2 regions of the Streptomyces albofaciens JCM 4342 genome follow, and region 1 is predicted to be linked to the other one. Evidence: riboswitches for the same ligand, from Rfam matches in the RefSeq annotation. Region 1 holds a riboswitch; the other holds the start of a gene.
What was found. Region 1 has a riboswitch for S-adenosylmethionine ahead of CP973_RS10785 (aminotransferase class V-fold PLP-dependent enzyme). Riboswitches for the same ligand answer to the same signal wherever they lie in the genome.
Positions count from the first base shown of each region.

Region 1 (5,096 bases):
GCACCACATCCTGGACCGCCCGCGCAACGCCCCGACCCGTACCGGCTTCGGTGTGGCCTGGCTGATCGCGTACCTGGTGATGCTGGTCGGCGGTGGCAACGACCTGTGGGCCACCCACTTCCACCTGTCGATCAACTCGATCACCTGGTTCGTGCGGATCGCGTTCTTCGTCGGTCCGGTGCTGGGCTTCATCGTCACCAAGCGGATCTGCCTGGGCCTCCAGCGCCGCGACCGCGACAAGGTGCTGCACGGACGCGAGTCCGGCATCATCAAGCGGCTGCCGCACGGTGAGTTCATCGAGGTGCACGAGCCGCTCAACCAGGAGCAGCTGCACACCCTCACCCAGCACGAGCAGCCCAAGCCGTTCGAGATCGGCCCGGAGGTCGACGAGAACGGTGTCGAGCGGAAGGTCAAGCGGTCGACGAAGCTGCGCGCCAAGCTCTCGAAGGGCTACTACGGCGAGGGCAACGTCATCCCGAAGCCGACCCCGGAGGAGTACAAGGAGATCACCAGCGGCCACGGCCACCACTGATCCCCGCCGTGTGACGCACGGCAGTACCACCGCGTAAGTACGCCACCCAGAGGGCCCCGTTCGAGGACTGGACGGGGCCCTTCGGCATGCCCGCGTGCCGGATAGGGTTTTGCGCACCAGCAGGACACGAATCCAGGAGTGTGGACCATGAACGTTGCGACCCCGAACGGCGGCGACAGCGTGGCGGCCCACACCTGGCCGGCCGTCCTCGACGCCCTCCTCCAGGGCCGCGACCTCAGCGCCGACGACACCGCGTGGGCGATGGACCGGATCATGCGCGGCGAGGCCACCGACGCGCAGATCGCCGGGTTCGCGGTGGCGCTGCGCGCCAAGGGCGAGACCGTCGCCGAGATCTCCGGCCTGGTCCGGACGATGTACGCGCACGCCAACCTCATCGAGGTGCCGGGTCCCAGCGTGGACATCGTCGGCACCGGCGGCGACGGCGCGAAGACCGTCAACATCTCCACCATGTCCTCGATCGTGGTGGCCGGCGCCGGCGCGAAGGTCGTCAAGCACGGCAACCGCGCCGCCTCGTCGGCCAGCGGCGCGTCCGACGTGCTGGAGAAGCTGGGCGTGAACCTCGACCTGACGCCGCGCCGGGTCGTCGAGGTGGCCGAGGAGGCCGGCATCACCTTCTGCTTCGCGGTGAAGTTCCACCCCTCGCTGCGGCACGTCGCCGCCGCACGGCGCGAGCTGGGCATCCGTACGACCTTCAACGTGCTGGGCCCGCTGACCAACCCGGCGAAGGTCCGCGCGCAGGCCACCGGCGTCGCCGACGCGCGGATGGCGCCGATCCTGGCCGGGGTGCTGGCCGAGCGCGGCTCCTCCGCGCTGGTCTTCCGGGGCGACGACGGGCTGGACGAGCTGACGACGACCGCCACCTCCAAGGTGTGGGTGGTGCGCGACGGCGCCGTACGGGAGGAGACCTTCGACCCGCGGGACGTGGGGATCGGCCTGGTGCCCGTGGAGGCGCTGCGCGGCGCCGACGCCTCGTACAACGCGGACGTGGCGCGCCGCCTGCTGGGCGGCGAGGAGGGGCCGGTGCGCGACGCGGTGCTGCTGAACTCGGCGGCGGCGCTGGTGGCGCTGGCGCCGACCGGGGCGCCGCTGGCCGAACAGATCGCGGCGGGCATCGAGCGGGCCGCCGAGGCCATCGACTCCGGCGCGGCCCGCCGGGCTCTGGAGCGGTGGGTGGCGGCCAGCAACGCCTGAGAAGCGTCTGAGACGGCGCTGAAGTGACGCGGGGCCCGGTCCGGGATGCGGACCGGGCCTTGCGCGCGTCCGATCGTGTGGCATGATGCTGCGCAGGTCACGAGTGACAGCGACTACGGCCCCGGCCCGCTGTCCGGCAACCCTCCGTCCGTGGCGGGGTGCCCCGGGTGATGACCAGGCCGCAGGCAGCGAGGTCTGCGGCAAGCGCGGATCCCTCGTGCCAGGGATCCTGGTCCTTGAGGGAGATCTCTCATGATGCAGCGAATGCGTTAGGGCCGTCCGGCCCGTTCCCGCACCCCCTTTTTCTTTCTCCACTGCCGGTGGGCCCCGCTTCTGCGTGCGTGCCCCGCAGTGAATTCGCCATGCCTTTACGGGAGTTCGCCATGCCTGTTTCCGCTGCCGCCACCGATGCCGCCGTCTGCGCCCCGCTGCCCGTGCTGGGGCGCGACGTCCTGGTCCCGCTCGTCACCGGCGGCGAGGTCGAGTACGCGGCGCTGGACATCGCCGCCAGCGCCCCGGCGTTGCAGCGGGTCTGGGACGACGTGGCCGCGTACGCCCCGTACTACGGCAGCGTGCACCGCGGCGCGGGCTACCTCTCGCAGCTGTCCACCGACCTGTTCGAGAACAGCCGGGCGGAGGTGGCCCGCTTCCTCGGGGCGCGGGAGGGGGACCAGGTGGTCTTCACCCGCTCCACCACCGACTCGCTCAACCTGCTGGCCGCGGCGCTGCCCGCGCGGACCCGGGTGTTCGTCTTCGAGACCGAGCACCACGCCTCGCTGCTGCCCTGGGAGCAGCGCGCGGACGTCGAGGTGACGTACCTGGACGCGCCGCGTACGCCGGGGCAGGCGGTGGACACGCTGGAGCGGGCGCTCGCGGAGCGCGAGCCGTACGCGAACGCCCTGGTGTGCGTGACGGGTGCGTCCAATGTGACCGGTGAGCTGTGGCCGGTACGGGAGCTGGCCGCAGCGGCGCACGCGCACGGCGCGCGGATCGTGCTGGACGCCGCCCAGCTCGCCCCGCACCACCCGGTCGACATCGCGGAACTGGACGTGGACTGGGTCGCCTTCTCCGGCCACAAGCTGTACGCGCCGTTCGGCGCCGGTGTGCTGGCCGGGCGCGCGGACTGGCTCCAGGAGGCGGAGCCGTACCTCGCGGGCGGCGGCGCCAGCCGTACGGTCGCCCGCCGGGGCGACGGCGGGGTGGACGTCGAGTGGCACACCACCGCCGCCCGCCACGAGGCCGGCTCGCCCAACGTCATCGGCGCCTACGCCGTCGCCGCCGCCTGCAAGGCCCTCACCGAGGCGGGCTTCGAGAACCTGGTCGCCCGGGAGCAGCACCTGGTCGAGCGGGTGCGGGCGGGCCTCGCCGAGGTGCCCGAGGTGACCGTGCTGTCGCTGTTCGGGGACGACGCGCCGCGGGTGGGGGTGCTCTCCTTCGTGGTCCGGGGCTGGAACAGCTCGCACTTCGCGGCGGCCCTCTCGGCGGAGTACGGGATCGGCGTGCGCGACGGGCTGTTCTGCGCGCACCCGCTCGTACGGACCCTGCTGGGCGCGCAGTCGCAGGCGCCCGGCGAGTGCGGTGCGCCGGAGGGCGCGCCGGAGGAGAAGAGCCTGAACGCCATCCGGGTGAGCTTCGGCGTCGGTACGCCCGACGAGCACGTGGACCGCTTCGTACGGGCGGTCAAGGAGCTGGTCAGGGACGGTGCGCGGTGGAGCTACCGCACCGAGGACGGGCGCTGCGTGCCGGACACCGCGGCGGCGGCGTAAACAGACCACCTCGCCGCGGCGCTCCGCTGTCCGGGCGCCGCGACGCGGGTGACGCCGGCGCGGGCGGGCACAGCCGCCCGCGCCGGTCAGGCGTCCAGGCCGATGGCGAAGGCCGCTTCCAGGTCGTGCTGGGAGTACGTACGGAAGGCGATGTGCGTCTCGGTGGAGGCGACGCCCGGGATCTTGCTGATCCGGCCGGGGATGACATCCGCCAGCTCGTCGTGCTGGGCGACCCGCACCATCGCGATCAGGTCGTGCGCACCGGTGACCGAGTAGACCTCGCTGACGCCCTCCAGCGCGGCGATCTTCTCCGCGATCTCCGGGATGCGGTCCACGCTGGTCTTGATGAGCACGATCGAAGTGATCACGGCTGGCTCTCTCCCTCGGTCGCCTGCTGCTTCGCCGTTCCGGCGGACCCCACACTACCCGTGGCCGCGGCGGCGCCCCGCGGCGGACGGGGGGCCGGCCGGTAGCGCACCCAGGCGTAGAGGAAGCCCACCGCGAAGCCCACGACATGGGCCAGGTAGGCCACGCCCGGGGTGCTGGGGTCGCGCTGCGCGGCGAGCCACTGGAGGAGGAACCAGAAGAGCAGCACGATCCAGGCGGGGAAGCGCAGCGGCAGGAAGAGGAGGAACGGGTAGAGACTGGTGACGCGGGCCTTGGGGAACAGGTACAGGAAGGCCCCCAGCACCCCGGAGATCGCCCCCGAGGCGCCGACCAGGGTCTGGCCGGACGCGGCGTGCGCGGCCGCGTAGCCCATCAGGGCCAGGTAGCCGGTGACGAGGTAGAAGAGGGTGAACGGCAGGCGGCCCATGCGGCTCTCGGCCATGCCGCCGAAGACGTACAGGAACAGCACGTTGCCCAGCAGGTGCAGCCAGCTGCCGTGGATGAACAGGGCGGTCAGCGGGGTGAGCAGCGCGCGCGGCGAGCCGCTCCACAGGTCGCGCGGGATGACGCCCCACCGTTCGAAGTACACGGTCTGCGCCTGGACGACGGCGTCGCCGGTGCCGTATATGCCGTTGAGGCCGGAGGCGGGACCGATGACGAAGAGGACACAGCACACGGCGATCAGGACGTTCGTCATGCGGGAGAACACGGTCAGCACCGAGCGGACGCGGGGCGTCCGGGGGATCAGGGGCGGGGCCGTCATGAAGTGATCATGGCTCAATAGGGGCATTCGGGACAGAGCGCCTCGCCGCGTCCCGGCTCCCGGGCGGGGCCCGCGCCGCACCGGCGTCAGGCCGTAGGGTACGGGCAGTACCCCGCGTACTTCCGCAGTCCGACGGCGCACCGCGGGAAGCCCCCGAACGACAGCACGAGCCCCGCTCGGCCGAGCGACGAAAGAGGACGACACCATGGCTGTTCCCATGCCGACGGCCGGGACCCGGTGGCGCTGCACGCTGTGCGGCAACCTGACGCGCTTCGACGTGACCCGCCGGTCCGAGACCGTGGAGTACCTCCACTTCGACCTGGCCGGGGAGGCGAAGGTGGAGGAGCGGGAGGTGCGCAGTGAGAGCATCGAGTCGGTGCGCTGCCGCTGGTGCAACGCGGTCGACCAGATCGAGCTGGTGGACCGTCCGGGCGCG
Region 1 is NZ_PDCM01000001.1:2,381,916-2,387,011, forward strand. Features, by position in the region: gene qcrB (cytochrome bc1 complex cytochrome b subunit) at 1-532, shown strand, start outside; gene trpD (anthranilate phosphoribosyltransferase) at 680-1,744, shown strand; SAM riboswitch class IV at 1,840-1,957, shown strand; gene CP973_RS10785 (aminotransferase class V-fold PLP-dependent enzyme) at 2,128-3,510, shown strand; gene CP973_RS10790 (Lrp/AsnC family transcriptional regulator) at 3,597-3,878, opposite strand; gene CP973_RS10795 (rhomboid family intramembrane serine protease) at 3,875-4,594, opposite strand; gene CP973_RS10800 (hypothetical protein) at 4,866-5,096, shown strand, end outside.

Region 2 (5,096 bases), on a different contig from region 1:
CCTCCTTGACCAGCTCGGCGCCGATCTTCTCGTACGGGTCCTCCAGCTCGATCTCCTTGGCGATGGACACACCATCGTTGGTGATCGTGGGGGCGCCCCACTTCTTCTCAAGGACGACGTTGCGGCCCTTGGGGCCGAGGGTGACCTTTACGGCGTCGGCGAGCTGGTTCATCCCGCGCTCGAGACCGCGCCGTGCCTCCTCGTCGAACGCGATGATCTTGGCCATGTGAAGTGGTCCTCCCGGACTGGGGGTCCCCCCGGACGGAGTCTGGGGGAGGGTGGATACTCCGGACCGCGCTGGCGCCCGCGACGGACGGTCTGCGACCCTGTGGTTCCTTGCCCCACCGGCCCGCCGACCTCACCGAGTCGGTCCTTAGCTGTCACTCTCACTCGTAGAGTGCTAACGCAATGATTAGCACTCGGCACACGAGAGTGCAAGCGGCTTCGCAGAAGCCTCCTACAGGGGTGGCGGTCGGGCGACGGGAGGGAGCAAGCGGCTTCGCAGGAGCCTCCTCCAGGGGTGGCGGTCGGGCGACGGGAGGGAGCAAGCGGCTTCGCAGAAGCCTCCTACAGGGGTGGCGGCCGGGCGACGGGAGGGAGCAAGCGGCTTGGGGGAGCCTCCCCGCCGCGTCCCCGGCGTCAAACCGGGCGGGGCCGGGCGACCCGGCCTCCCCCGCAAGATCCACCCCAACACAGAAGGTCCGCGCCCCCACGGGAGGACGCGGACCTTCGTACGCAGCAGTCGGTCGGCGCTATCAGCCGGCCACGCGGACCATGTCCGCCTGCGGCCCTTTCTGGCCCTGCGAGATCTCGAACTCGACCCGCTGACCCTCCTCAAGGGTGCGGTAACCGTCCATCTGGATCGCGCTGTAGTGGACGAAAACATCCGCACCACCGTCGACCGCGATGAAGCCGTACCCCTTCTCCGCGTTGAACCACTTGACGGTGCCCTGAGCCATGCCTAACTCCCCTATTACTGGCCCTTGCACAGGACCGCACTCCGCGGACCCGGGTCAGACCTCACCCCCCGACAGGAGGGGGTGTGCGCCGGAACGCGTCGACCGCCGCTGAATGTATCTGTCCAACTGCCCAGCGCAACAGGTCAATCGGACGAGAATTCTGCTCGCGAACAATCGCAAAAATGCGGTTATAAGCCCTTACTCCCGGGCAAGTCGGGCCGGGCAAAGCTCACCAATGGGACGAACCACGTCCGCACTTCGCCCGCAACTTGCCGGGGTCTCAGATGCGTTCGGCACGGGCTCGACGAGGGGTCACCCCAACTGTATCGCCTTTAACAACACGGAATCGCCCCGTCCGCTTCGCGGTGGACGGGGCGATTCCGGCCGTCGGCCCCCGAAAGGGCCGGAAACGATCCTTACGATTTCCCGGCGCTGTTCCCGGTGCTCTGCCCGGCGCTCAGCAGCCGCCGGCCACCGCCGGGATGATCGAGACGCCCGCGCCGTCCGGCGTCGGGGTCTCCAGGCCCTGCTCGAAGCGCACGTCGTCGTCGTTGACGTAGACGTTCACGAAGCGGCGCAGCTTGCCGGTGTCGTCCAGGACGCGTGCCGCGATGCCGGCGTGGTTCTTCTCCAGGTTCTGGATGACCTCGGAGAGGGTCGCCCCTTCGGCGGGCACCTCGGCCCGGCCGCCGGTGTAGGTGCGCAGGATGGTCGGGATGCGGACGTTGACGCTCATGGTGTTCTGCCTTCCAGGTCGCGGGAGGAGTGGGCGGAGGGACGGGCGGACCGGGGTCCGGCGGTCAGCCCGCCAGGCCGGCCGCGCGGAACGCGTCCAGGCTCGGCCGGATGGTGGCCGTGGGCCCGGTGGTCGGCGCGACCGCGTCCAGCGTCTTGAGCCCGTCGCCGGTGTTCAGCACGACGGTGGTCAGCGCCGGGTCGAGCAGGCCGTTCTCGATCAGCTTCTTGGTGACGCCCACGGTCACACCGCCGGCGGTCTCCGCGAAGATGCCCTCCGTACGGGCCAGCAGCTTGATCGCGTCCACCACCTGCGCGTCGTTGACGTCCTCGACCGCGCCGCCCGTACGCCGGGCGATGTCGAGCACGTACGGGCCGTCGGCCGGGTTGCCGATGGCCAGCGACTTGGCGATGGTGTCCGGCTTCTGCGGCCGTACGACGTCGTGACCGGCCTTGAAGGCGGTCGAGACCGGCGAGCAGCCCTCGGCCTGGGCACCGAAGATCTTGTACGGCCGGTCCTCGACCAGTCCGAGCGCGATCAGCTCCTTCAGACCCTTGTCGATCTTCGTGAGCTGGGAGCCCGACGCGATCGGGATGACGATCTGGTCCGGCAGCCGCCAGCCGAGCTGCTCGCAGATCTCGTACGCGAGGGTCTTGGAGCCCTCGCCGTAGTACGGGCGCAGATTGACGTTGACGAAACCCCAGCCCTCGCCGAGCGGGTCGCCGATCAGCTCGGAGCAGAAGCGGTTGACGTCGTCGTAGGTGCCCTCGATGCCGACCAGCTCGCCGCCGTAGACCGCGGCCATGACGACCTTGCCCGCCTCCAGGTCGTGCGGGATGAAGACGCAGGAGCGGAAGCCGGCGCGGGCCGCCGCGGCGCCCACCGCGCCGGCCAGGTTGCCGGTGGAGGAGCAGGACAGGGTGGTGAAGCCGAAGGCGCGGGCGGCCTCGACGGCGATGGCGACGACGCGGTCCTTGAAGGAGTGCGTCGGGTTGCCGGAGTCGTCCTTGACGTACAGGCCGCCGGTGACGCCCAGCTCACGGGCCAGGTTGTCGGCCTTGACGAGCTTGGTCAGGCCCGGGTTCAGGTTGGGCTTGTCCGCCACGTCGGCCGGGACGGGCAGCAGCGGCGCGTACCGCCAGATGCTGTTCGGGCCCGCCTCGATGCGCTGGCGCAGGCCCTCGGGGTCGCCGGCCGGCAGGTCGTACGCCACCTCCAGCGGACCGAAGCAGGCCGCGCAGGCGAAGATCGGGCCGAGGTCGAAGCGCTCGCCGCACTCGCGGCAGGACAGCGCGGCGGCGGGGCCCAGGGAAACAGTGGGGCGGGTGGTGCTTTCAGCAGACTGCACAGCCATGGAGGCGAGGCCCTTTCTCCTCATCTTCCTCGCGGCGCATCTCGCCACGAGACGGAATTGGCACCTTCCCTAGCCGGGAGCCTCGCGGGCCGCGTGCGATGCCGCGGCGACGGAGACCGGCTGGAGGGTTGCCGGGGCTTCAACGGGCCGTATCCCTCTGCCCCTCTGGATGAGCGGTATGGCGCTGGGCCGGAGCCCAGGCGTTTGTCGCGCCGACCCCGGCATGCCCGGGACGATCGCGTTGTTCAAGACTGTAGCCGAAGGGCCGGGCGGTCGAGACAGTCGTCCGCACCGCGAGATGGATCACACCGTGGTCCCGGGAACGAAGGAGACGCGCAGGTGCTGCAAGAGGTGGAGCGCTGGCTGGGCAGCCGGTCCTGGTCGGCCGCCGACCGCCCGCTCGACCGGCTGCTGGCCGCCAGGCGCGAGACGGGGCAGACGGTCTCCGTCGTGCTGCCGGCGCTCGACGAGGAGGCGACGGTCGGCGCGATCGTCGAGACGATCCGCACGGAACTGATGACACCGTCGGTGCCGCTCGTCGACGAGCTGGTGGTGCTGGACTCCGGGTCCACGGACGGCACGGCCAAGGTCGCGGCCGAGGCGGGCGCGCGGGTGGTCCACCGGGACGAGGTGCTGCCGCGGCTGCCCGCGCTGCCCGGCAAGGGCGAGGTGCTGTGGCGCTCCCTGCTGGCCACCCGCGGTGACATCGTCTGCTTCATCGACGCCGACCTGCGCGAGTTCTCCGCCACGTTCGTCTCCGGGATCGTCGGCCCGCTGCTGACCGACCCGGGCGTGCAGTTCGTCAAGGGCATGTACGACCGTCCGCTGGGCGAGGCGGCCGGACAGGGCGGCCGGGTCACCGAGCTGGTCGCCCGCCCGCTGCTGAACCTGCACTGGCCGCAGCTGGCCGGGTTCGTGCAGCCGCTGGGCGGGGAGTACGCGGCCCGCAGGTCCCTGCTGGAGCGGCTGCCGTTCCCGGTGGGGTACGGCGTGGAGCTGGGCCTGCTGGTCGACGCGCTGCACACGGCCGGGCTGGACGCGCTGGGCCAGGTGGACATCGGCGTACGCAAGCACCGCCACCAGGGCGGTCAGGCGCTCGGCCGGATGGCCGCGGCGATCTACCGCACCGCGCAGCTGCGGCTGGCGCGCGGCCATCTGGTGCGCCCGCGGCTGACCCAGTTCGAGCGCGGCGAGGCCGGTTTCGTACCGCGCACCTGGGACGTGGACACCGAGGAGCGGCCGCCGATGGCGGAGATCCCGGAGTACGCGGAGCGGCGCGCGGCCTGAGGCGGGGCCCCGCCCCGGAGGCGCGGCGCCGGGTCCCGCGTAAACCGTGACGTTCCCCCTCCGCTCCGCACGTTTGAGCGGATCGGCGGCGGGCTAGTCTCGCAGCATGGTCTCCGAGCGTTCTGGTGCCCAGGTTCTCGTCGCGTCCAACCGCGGCCCGGTGTCGTACACGAAGGGGGACGACGGCGCGCTCACCGCCAAACGGGGCGGTGGCGGGCTGGTCTCCGGCCTCTCCGCCATCGGGTCCGACGCCGGGGCGGTGTGGGTGTGCGCCGCCCTCGGGGACGGCGACCGCGAGGCGGCCCGGCGCAGCGGCGGCCACCTGGACACCGCCGACACGGGCGGCCAGCACGTACGCATGCTGGACATCCCCGCCGAGGTCTTCACCGACGCCTACAACGGCATCGCCAACTCGGTGCTCTGGTTCGTCCACCACATGCTCTACCAGACGCCCCTGGAGCCCTCCTTCGACGAGGCGTTCCGCGCGCAGTGGGCGTCGTACGAGGCGTACAACGCGGCCTTCGCGGACGCGCTCGCCGACGAGGCCGCGCCCGGCGCCGTGGTGCTGGTGCAGGACTACCACCTCACGCTGGTGCCGGGCCTGCTCCGGGCCCGCCGCCCCGACCTGCGCATCGGGCACTTCTCGCACACGCCGTGGGCGCCCGCCGACTACTTCCGCATGCTGCCGGACGACGTGGCCGAGGCGGTGCTGCGCGGGATGCTGGGCGGCGACCGGGCGGCGTTCCTGACCCGGCGCTGG
Region 2 is NZ_PDCM01000002.1:3,779,168-3,784,263, forward strand. Features, by position in the region: gene groL (chaperonin GroEL) at 1-226, opposite strand, end outside; gene CP973_RS36395 (cold-shock protein) at 756-959, opposite strand; gene CP973_RS36400 (MoaD/ThiS family protein) at 1,417-1,695, opposite strand; gene thrC (threonine synthase) at 1,760-3,049, opposite strand; SAM riboswitch class I at 3,067-3,225, opposite strand; gene CP973_RS36410 (glucosyl-3-phosphoglycerate synthase) at 3,389-4,336, shown strand; gene CP973_RS36415 (alpha,alpha-trehalose-phosphate synthase (UDP-forming)) at 4,443-5,096, shown strand, end outside.
Region 2: linked by a shared signal. The riboswitch ahead of thrC (threonine synthase) and the one ahead of CP973_RS10785 (aminotransferase class V-fold PLP-dependent enzyme) in region 1 are both predicted to bind S-adenosylmethionine.